Regions from separate parts of the Nocardiopsis sp. NPDC055824 genome, predicted to be linked through region 2. Evidence: riboswitches for the same ligand, from Rfam matches in the RefSeq annotation. Region 2 holds a riboswitch; each other region holds the start of a gene.
The links. A riboswitch is a leader RNA that binds a small molecule or an ion and turns the genes downstream of it on or off. The one in region 2 is predicted to bind cobalamin.
Positions count from the first base shown of each region.

Region 1 (3,266 bases), on a different contig from region 2:
GCCCGGGAGGCCGGCCTCCGGATCGGGGCCGATGACCGGAGCGCAGCCCTCCTTCAACGGCACGGGACCCCAGCAGTCCTTCGCCGCGGGGACGGGGCCGCAGCGCTCCTTCGCGTCGGACGGCCAACCCGGCCACGCGCCACCTCCGAGAAGCGCCCCACCCCAGGACCCACGGCAGGACCCGCGCCAGGACCCGCGCTACGGGGGTGGGGACGGCTCCGGATTCGGGGGAGCGGCCGACGCAAACCCTACCTATGGGACCAGTACGGAAACTGACACCGCTCACCGCGGTGGGGCAGCCTCCCCCTACGGGGGGCCGCCACCTACTGGTCCCGAACCCGCCAGCCGGTTCAGCGCCGGCGGCTACCAGGAATCCCGTCCCAGTCCTGGATATCCACAGCAGACACGTCCCGCCGCGCATACCGTTGACGAAGCGGTGCATGTCGCGCACAAGGAAGGGAACGACTTCGCGGAGTCGATCGCTCGCGAGGCGCCCGCCCTGTGGGTGGAGGCCGTACTCGCCCGCAGGCCCAGGATGCCCTCCGACCTGGAGGCGCGCCTGCTCCAGGGCTCCTCGCTGCCGATCGACCACCTGTTGCGTGACGAGGTCCGTGACGGACTGCGCCAGGGGTTCTGGCAGGCCCTGGAGCGGGCCAGGTCCTGACAGGGCGCGCGGGAGTGCGAGTAGGGGATGGGGGCGATGCGGTTGACCCACGTGACGACGGCAGAACTCGACCGTTGGGAATTCCACGCTGTCCGGTCCGGTGAGCACGGACGGGTCGCCGCCCAACTCCTGGACCTGGCCAACCGGGTCGACGCGGGGAGCGAGGTCTCGCGCGCGGAGCTGTTCGTGCGCGCGGGGGAGCAGTGGGAGATCGCCCAGGAGTTCGAGCGCGCCTGCTCGGCCTACCAGAGGGCGATCGACGACGGCGGGGCCACGGTGATCGACGCCCGCGCGCTCAGCGCCGGGGCACTCCTGCAACTGGACGAGGTCGACCAGGCCTACGCCCACCTCAAACGCCTGGAGGGCGAGGATCCGCCCGGACTCCAGACCTTCATCCACGTCGCGGAGGCACTGTACGCGCACGACGACCTGGAGGGCGCCGAGCGGTGGGCGACGGTCGGCGCGCACCGGTTCCTCGACCGGGCCTCCTCGCCCTACGTCCGCGACCTCCTGGTGGAGCTCCTGCGCATCCGGTTCCGCATCCGCACCGACCTGGGGCTGTCCGAGGACCGGCTGGACCGCAGACTCGACGAGGAGTGACCCCGGCCGTCCGGGCCGGGGCACTCCGGCCCGGCGGAGTGAGCTTTCCGACGTGCGGGCGCGCCGCCGACACGCCCGGGGCGGTGGAGGCACGGATCTCCGCCCGGCCGCTCCGGTCCGGGGCCGGCCGCCGCGGACACGGCCGTGTGGTCAGCGGCACCGGTTCGCCTGGCGCCGTCCGAACCGCCTCGGAAGCGGCGTTCCGGGCGTTCGGCCGCCCCTCGGGGGGGCGCTCCGGTCCCGGGGAGCCCCGGCGACGATCTAGGCTGTGTCCGGTCGCCTCCCAGCTGCCCCGACGAGGCGCGACATCCCCCTGAACCGGGTGCCCGAGGCCCTCTCATACCACGGCCCACGCGTGTGTTCGACGATCGTCGAAGAATCCGAGAAATCGATGACACGCCATCATCTTGCGGTGTTCCAACGCAGGGCCCCCTAGATGTAGTATCTGTCCCGCTGGTGGTTCACCCCTCGGGGTGAGGCAAGAGGGAACCCGGTGCGAAGCCGGGGCTGCCCCGCAGCGGTAAGTGGGAACGAAGCCGTCACAGGCACTGGGGACCCCCGAAGGCCCCGGGAAGCGACGGTGCGTAGGCCGCCCACGAGCCCGAAGACCTGCCACCGGTGCGCACGTGAACGTGCGCCGACGACGGGGCTTCGAGGGTGAGCCGCCGCGACCCACCGGTCGGACGACCGCACGCACCCGGTGCGTCGGTCCCCCGGTGCGTGCCGCGCACCTTGCCCATCGTGTCCCCTCCCCGCCGGGACTCTTCTACCGAGGTTGGAGCCGCTGTATGACCCTTGACGTCGAGGCCGTGCCCGTATCCGTTCGGCCCGAGCCGACCAACGAGGGCGCGCCCCCCGCCGCCGTCGACCGGATCGAGCACGTCGTGACCGAGGCCTGTGCGAGGCTCACCGGTGTTTCGGCGGAGAAGGTCCTCACCGAGGCCCGCCGCGGCTTCTACCCCGGCATCCCCGACTCCGAGGTCGAGCTCGCCCTGGTCATGGCCGCCCGCAGCTTCGTGGAGGTCGACCCGGACTACTCGTTCGTGGCCGCCCGCCTGCTGCTGGACAAGCTGCGCCGCGAGGCCCTCACCTTCATCAGCGGTGCCCCCGACGCCGCCGGGCAGTCCGAGATGGGCGAGCGCTACGCCGCCTACCTGGCCGCCTACGTCAGCCGCGGCATCGACCTGGGCCAGCTCGACCCGGCGCTCGCCGGGTTCGACCTGGAGCGACTGGGCGCCGCCCTGCGCCCCGAGCGCGACGAGCAGTTCACCTTCCTCGGCATCCAGACCCTCTACGACCGCTACTTCCTGCACAGCGACGAGGTCCGCTACGAGCTGCCGCAGGCGTTCTTCATGCGCGTCGCCATGGGGCTGGCCCTCAACGAGGACGACCGCGAGGCCCGCGCCATCGAGTTCTACGAGCTGCTGTCCTCGTTCGACTTCATGGCCTCCACGCCCACCCTGTTCAACGCCGGCACGGTGCGCGCGCAGCTGTCCTCCTGTTTCCTCACCACCGTCGGCGACGACCTCCAGGCCATCTTCCACGGCATCAGCAACAACGCGATGCTGTCCAAGTACTCGGGCGGGCTCGGCAACGACTGGACCCCGGTGCGCGGCCTCGGCTCGCACATCCGCGGCACCAACGGCAAGAGCCAGGGCGTCGTCCCGTTCCTGAAGATCGCCAACGACACCGCCGTCGCGGTCAACCAGGGCGGCAAGCGCAAGGGCGCCGTGTGCGCCTACCTGGAGACCTGGCACATCGACATCGAGGAGTTCCTCGACCTCCGCAAGAACACCGGCGACGACCGCCGCCGCACCCACGACATGAACACCGCGAACTGGGTTCCGGACCTGTTCATGCAGCGTGTGGAGCAGGGCGGCAGCTGGACCCTGTTCTCGCCGGACGAGGTCCCCGACCTGCACGACAAGTACGGCACCGACTTCGCCGAGGCCTACGAGAAGTACGAGGCCGCCGCCGAGGAGGGCCGGATCAAGGTCGCCAA
Region 1 is NZ_JBSHDN010000051.1:18,659-21,924, forward strand. It holds gene ACWGL3_RS13350 (NYN domain-containing protein) at 1-664, shown strand, start outside; gene ACWGL3_RS13355 (hypothetical protein) at 692-1,264, shown strand; cobalamin riboswitch at 1,705-1,895, shown strand; gene ACWGL3_RS13360 (ribonucleoside-diphosphate reductase subunit alpha) at 2,053-3,266, shown strand, end outside.
Region 1: another riboswitch for cobalamin. It lies ahead of ACWGL3_RS13360 (ribonucleoside-diphosphate reductase subunit alpha); the one in region 2 lies ahead of ACWGL3_RS02595 (ABC transporter substrate-binding protein).

Region 2 (3,266 bases):
CCGTGAGCACCGACCAAGCGACCACGTCCGGGGACGGCGTCCGCGCCCCCGGACCGACAACCACCCCGCGGCCGTTCCCGCGCAGCCTCCTCCGATCCGCGCGGGCGACGGTGGCCCTCCTGGCCGCCCTCCTGCTCATGGTCGGCGCCGCGGCCTGCGCCACGCCGGCCCCCGAGGAGGAGGTTCCCCCCTACGCGGCCGCCACCCGGGGCGACCCCGAGTTCGAGGGAACGTTCCGGCACGAGTTCGCCGACGTCGACGGGGTCCGCATGCACTACGTGACCGGCGGCAGCGGCACGCCGTTGGTGCTGATCCACGGCTGGCCGCAGACCTGGTACGGCTGGTGGTCGATCATGCCGGAACTCGCCGAGCACCACACCGTCTACGCCGTCGACCTCCCCGGACTGGGCGACAGCGCCGGTTCGCCGACCGGTTACGACAAAGCCACTCTGGCCGGGTACGTACACACCCTGATCGCCGACGAGCTCGGGGTGGTCGACGCCGGCGTCGTCGGGCACGACCTCGGAGCCGCGGTGGCCTTCCAGTACGCCGCCCGGTTCCCCGAGGACACCGAACGCCTCGGCTACCTCGACCTGCCGCTCCCCGGGCCCGGGATCGACGCGTCCGCCTACCGCTCGATGAGCTGGCACATCGCCTTCCACTCCCAGCCCGAGATCCCCGAGACGGTGGTCGGCGACGACGTCCGCGACTACCTGGCGCTGTTCTACCCCCAGGTCTCCTTCAACGGGACGGCGTTCGGGGGCACCTCGGACCGGTCCCCGTTCACCGAGGCCGAGATCGACGAGTACGCGCGGACCTACGCCAGGCCCGAGGCCCTCACCGGCGGTTTCGACCTCTACCGCACCCTCGACGAGGACGTCCGCGACACCGTGGAAGCGGAACCGGTCGACGTCCCGGTCCTGGTCATGACCGCCCAGGGGCAGCTCGACCCGGTCCGGGCCACCGTGGACACGCGCATGACCGACATCGTGCGCGCGGTGGAGGTGCCGGGCGCGGGGCACTGGCTCGTCGAGGAGAACCCCGAGTTCGTCACCGCGGAGCTGCTTCGCTTCCTCGACGGGTGACCCGGCCCCGGGGGCGGCGTTCCGGCACGTCGCCCGGGCGGCCGCCCCGGTGCGGCCGCCCGGGGCCCCGCCCGCCCCGGAGGGCGCGCGGGGCCCTTGGTACCCTTCCGGGGCCAGTCGTACCACCTAGGTGGTCAGGGAATCCGGTGCGAATCCGGAGCTGACGCGCAGCGGTGTGGGGGACGGGCGGGGTACACGAGCCACTGGGGCACGCGCGCGGACGGAAGCGCCCGCGCGCACCGCCCTGGGAAGGCACCCCGTCCGGAGGAACCCGAGTCCGAAGACCTGCTGGCCCCTCCGCGTCGAGTGCGCGGAGGCGCATCCATGCCAGGCTCCGCGTTCGAGTCCCGACACCTGAGGCATACCCATGTCGCGCCACGCCCTCCTGTCCTCCGCCCTCCCCTCCCTCGCCCTCCTGCTCGCCCCCGTCCTCGCCCTCACCGCCTGCGGCCCGCAGGACGACCGGGGCGGCGACGGCACCGAAGCGGCCGCCGGGTCCGGCTACCCCCGCACCGTCGACAACTGCGGCCACGAGGTCACCCTCGACGCGCCCCCGCAGCGGGCGGTCTCCCTCAACCAGGGCACCACCGAGATCCTCCTCTCCCTGGGCCTGGAGGACCAGGTGGTCGGCACCGCCACCTGGACCGACCCGATCATGGAGGGATTGGAGGAGGCCAACGGGGACATCCCGCGGCTGGCCGAGAACAACCCCTCCTTCGAGCGGGTCCTGGAGGCCGAGCCCGACCTCGTGACCGCGTCCTTCGTCTCCACACTCGGCGCCGGCGGGGTCGCCACCCGCGAACAGTTCGAGGAGCTGGGCGTGCCCTCGTACGTCTCCCCGACCGACTGCGCCGCGGGCAAGGACAACGAGGGCGGCGGGGACGGCTCCCGGAGCGAGCCGCTCACCCTGGACGCCGTCTACGGCGAGATCCACGACCTGGCCGAGATCTTCGGCGTGGAGGAACGCGGGGAGGAGCTCGTCGGGGAGCTCCGGGACCGGGTGGACGCCGCGACCGAGGACCTGGAGGTCGAGGACGTCTCCCTCATGTACTGGTTCGCCAACGCGCAGTCGCCCTACCTCGCGGGCTGCTGCGGCGCCCCCGGCGCCATCACCGGGGCCGTCGGCGCGAAGAACGCCTTCGACGACACCCACAGCGAATGGCCCCAGATCAACTGGGAGACCGTCGCGGACCGCGACCCCGACGTCATCGTGCTCGGCGACCTGACCCGCGACTCCCAGACCGCGGAGAGCGCGGCGGCCAAGATCGAGTTCCTGGAGGACAACCCGGCCACCCGCAACCTCACCGCCGTGCGGGAGGAGCGGTACGTCCTGCTCAGCGGCCAGGCGATGAACCCCTCGATCCGCACGGTCGAGGGCATCGAACTGGTCGCCGACGGCCTGCGCGAGCTCGGGTACGCCCGTTGAGCGGTGCGCGCCCGGCGCTGCTCGTCACCTCCGGCCTGCTGCTCCTCGGCCTGTCGGTCTCGGTCGCCGTCACCATCGGGCCCGCCGACCTCACCCCCGCCGAGGTCTGGAGGTCGGCCGCCGCCCGGTTCGGGTGGGGCGAAAGCCCCCTGACGCGGTTGCGCGAGGGCATCGTGTGGAACCTGCGCATGCCCCGCACCCTGCTCGCCGCGGTCTGCGGGGCCGGCCTGGCCGTGTGCGGCGCGGTCATGCAGTCCCTGCTCCGCAACCCGCTGGCGGACCCCTTCGTGCTCGGGGTCTCCTCCGGCGCCTCCACCGGGGCGGTCCTCGTGACCGTGCTCGGCTGGGGCGCCGGAGCGGTCTCGCTCCCGGCGGGGGCCTTCGCGGGCGCCCTGCTCTCCTTCGGCATGGTGATGCTGCTCAGCCACAGCCTCGGCGGGAGCATGGACCGCGTCGTGCTGTCCGGGGTCGCGGCCATGCAGCTGTTCTCCGCGCTGACCTCGTTCATCGTGCTGACCTCGGCGGACGCCGACACCACGCGCGCGGTGCTGTTCTGGCTGCTGGGCTCCCTCGGCGGCGCCGGATGGACCGACGTGCTCCTGTGCGCCGCGGTGCTGTGCCTCGTGCTCGCCGTCTGCCTCGCCCACACCACCACCCTGGACGCCTTCGCCTTCGGCGAGGAGGCCGCGGCGAACCTGGGCGTCCGGGTGGGGCGGGCCCGCGTGCTGCTGCTGAGCGCCACCGCGCTGCTCACG
Region 2 is NZ_JBSHDN010000005.1:21,487-24,752, reverse strand. It holds gene ACWGL3_RS02600 (alpha/beta fold hydrolase) at 3-1,085, shown strand; cobalamin riboswitch at 1,183-1,392, shown strand; gene ACWGL3_RS02595 (ABC transporter substrate-binding protein) at 1,453-2,511, shown strand; gene ACWGL3_RS02590 (FecCD family ABC transporter permease) at 2,508-3,266, shown strand, end outside.

Region 3 (3,266 bases), on a different contig from region 2:
GTGGATCGTCGTGGACGGCGACACACCGGACGTGGCCAGGCGGAAGGAGTTCACCGCCCAGTCCAGGTAGGCGGCGCGCCGCTCCTCGCGCAGCGGCAGGAGCTCGCGCAGGGCCGCCTCGTCCACCTGGATGTGGCGGATGCCCGCGCGCTCCAGGTCGGCGACCTCGTCCCTCAGGGCCAGGCCCACCTGGCGGGCGGTGTCGCCCAGCGGCTGGTCGGTGCGCACGAACGACCAGGCGAGCATGGTCACCGGACCGGTCAGCATGCCCTTGACCGGCTTGTCGGTGCGCGACTGGGCGTAGGTGGTCCACTCGACGGTCATCGGCTCGGGGCGCGAGACGTCGCCGAACAGGATCGGCGGGCGGACGCACCGCGAACCGTAGGACTGCACCCAGCCGTTCTCGGTGGTGGCGTAGCCCTCCAGCTGCTCGGCGAAGTACTGGACCATGTCGTTGCGCTCGGGCTCGCCGTGCACGAGCACGTCCAGGCCGATCTCCTCCTGGAGCGCGACGACCCGGTCGATCTCCTCCCGGAGGATCTGCCTGTAGGCGTCCTCCGCCAGGGAGCCCCGCCGGTGCGCGGCGCGGGCGCGGCGCAGTTCCGCGGTCTGGGGGAACGACCCGATGGTGGTCGTGGTCAGCGGCGTGTCCGTGGGGGCGCCCCTGTCCTGGGGGCGCTCGTAGGCGTCCGGGCCCAGGGCGTCCAGGCGGGCGCGCACGCGGGCGTCCGTGAAGGCAGGACCGCCGCCGGCCCCGCCCGCCGCGTACTCGGCCTCGGCCCCCTCCGAGAGGACGCGGCCGAGGAGGGCCGTCTCGTACGCCTTCTGCTTGGCGAAGGCCAGGGCCTCGCGCAGCTCGGGGGCGAGGGAGGTCTCCGCGTCGAGGTCGATCGGCACGTGCAGGAGCGAGCAGGACGTGCTCACCGTCAGCTCGTCCGTGAGGGCGAGCAGGGTGCCGAGCGCGGCCACGGCGGCCGGGACGTCGGTCCGCCAGACGTTGCGGCCCTCCACCACCCCGGCGACCAGGCGGGTGCCGCCGAGGCCCGAGACCTTGACGAGGTCGTCGACGCCCTCGCCGTCGGTGACCAGGTCCAGGCCGACGGCCTCCACCGGTGAGTCCTTCAGGACCCGCAGTGCGGGCGCCCCGATGGAGCCGAAGTAGGTCGAGACCAGGAGGGAGGGGCGCTCGGTGAGGGAGCCCAGGCGCCGGCAGACCCGCTCCAGGAGCCCGACGGCGGCGCGTCCCTCGTCGGTGGCCAGGATCGGCTCGTCCAGCTGCACCTCGGCGGCCCCCGCGGCGGAGAGGCCGGCGAGGAGCTGGGCGTAGGCGTCCAGGAGCTGGTCGAGCAGCTCGACGGGGCGCCAGCCCTCGGGGGCGTCGTCCGCGGCCTTGGCCAGCAGGAGGAAGGTGAGCGGGCCGACCAGGACCGGGCGGGTCGGGAAACCCGCCTCGGCCGCCTCCCGGAACTCGGCGAGGGGCTTGTCACCGACCAGGCGCGGGCGGGTGCTCGGCGACAGCTCGGGGACCAGGTAGTGGTAGTTGGTGTCGAACCACTTGGTCATCTCCAGCGGCGGGGCGCCCTGCTCGCCCCGGGCGAGGGCGAAGTAGCGGCGCAGCTCCTCGTCGCGGTCGCCGGCGGCGGCCGGCGAGGCGAACCGGGAGGGCACCAGGTCGAACAGGACCGCGGTGTCCAGGACGTGGTCGTAGTACGAGAACGTGTTGGACGGGATGTCGTCGACTCCCGCCTCGCGCAGCTGGGCGTAGACGCCCAGGCGCAGGCCGGCGGCGATGCCGTCCAGCTCCTCCGCGGCGGTCTCGCCCCTCCAGTACGACTCGCAGGCGCGCTTGAGTTCCCGGTTCGGGCCGATCCGGGGGTAGCCGTGCACGGTGGAGCGCACGGACGGCCGGGAGGCCTCGGGGGTGTGGGGCATGAGCTTCTCTCCCTCGTCGAAAGCCGGGTACCGGCCGCGGGGGTGAGCGAGGACGCGGGCATGCCCGGGGCCACGCCGTGGGCGTGTGCGCCTGCCGCCGCTCCTCGGCCCTCCCTCGGGGCACGGGACCACCGGCGGCACGGGTGCGCCGCCGGGTGGAGGCAGGTCTTCGGACTCGGGGGCGCGGACGGCGCGGACGCCGTCCTCCTACTGGCCGCCGCTTCCCGGTTTCCGACCTTTCCGACCGGATTACCAGTGCTTATGGCGACGTTCGTTCCCTCATACCGCTGCGGGGCAGTCCCGGAGTCGCACCGGGTTCCCTCTTGCGACACACCCCTCCCCTTCCGGGCGCGGCCCGGGTTCTGGGGTGGAGCATGTACCTTCCACGCCTGCAAGTATAGGGAGCACCCCTCCGCCCCTGTACCCGGCGTGCTGCCCTGTGCCCCCGGCCGGAATCAGCGCGAACCCCTGTTGCGCGGCCGGCGTCACAACCGACATGAAGCGTCGCGGGGCCGAGTCCTCCCCCGTGCTCCCCGCGATCGTTCGTCTGAAGATGTACGTGGAGAACCCCTGGTGAACAAGCAGTCCCAACCGACCATGGCCCCCGGTCACCCCCTGTCCACGATCGCGGTCGCGCTGGCGGTCGTCGCGGGGCTGGTCTGGCTGGCCGTCACCCCGCCCGGCGTGCTCGCCTCCGAACCCGTGAGCGATACGCACCCGGGGTCGGCGGACGGCGGACCGGAGGCGGGCCCGCCCGCCGCCGGCGAGCCCGACGGGCTGACGGTGGTCGACCCCGACGACGTGGTGGACCTGGCCGAGGCCGAGCTCGCCCGCGAGGGCGGGGTGGCCGCGGAGGTCTCCTACCCGGTCGTCCCCGACGCCGACCCGCTGAGCGACTTCCTGGACCGCGCGCTGTCCGCCGAGGTGGACGCCTTCGAGGCGGCCAACCCCGGAGCGGTCTCCTTCGAGTCCGCGTGGAACCTGACGGCGGCCAACGACGACATCGTCGGGGTCCGCGTGACCCGTGAGGAGACCGACTCCGAGGGAACCCGTGAGGGATACACCACCTACTGGTACGACGCCCTCACCGGCTCGACCCACCCCTCCACCGCCCTGATCGCCGGCCAGGGGGAACTGGAGGAGCTGAACGGCCTCGTGCGGGACGCCCTCCCGGGGACCGCGGCTCCGGACGCGGTGCACCCGATCGCCTCGCTGTACGACTCCGTGGGGTTCAACCCCGCCGGCGACCTCGTCGTGGAGTTCGACGCGGGACAGGTCGCCCCCGTGGAAGAGGGCAGGACCCACGCCGTCGTCGCCGCCTCGGAGTCCGCCCC
Region 3 is NZ_JBSHDN010000318.1:659-3,924, forward strand. It holds gene metE (5-methyltetrahydropteroyltriglutamate--homocysteine S-methyltransferase) at 1-1,932, opposite strand, end outside; cobalamin riboswitch at 2,093-2,267, opposite strand; gene ACWGL3_RS31005 (polysaccharide deacetylase family protein) at 2,530-3,266, shown strand, end outside.
Region 3: another riboswitch for cobalamin. It lies ahead of metE (5-methyltetrahydropteroyltriglutamate--homocysteine S-methyltransferase); the one in region 2 lies ahead of ACWGL3_RS02595 (ABC transporter substrate-binding protein).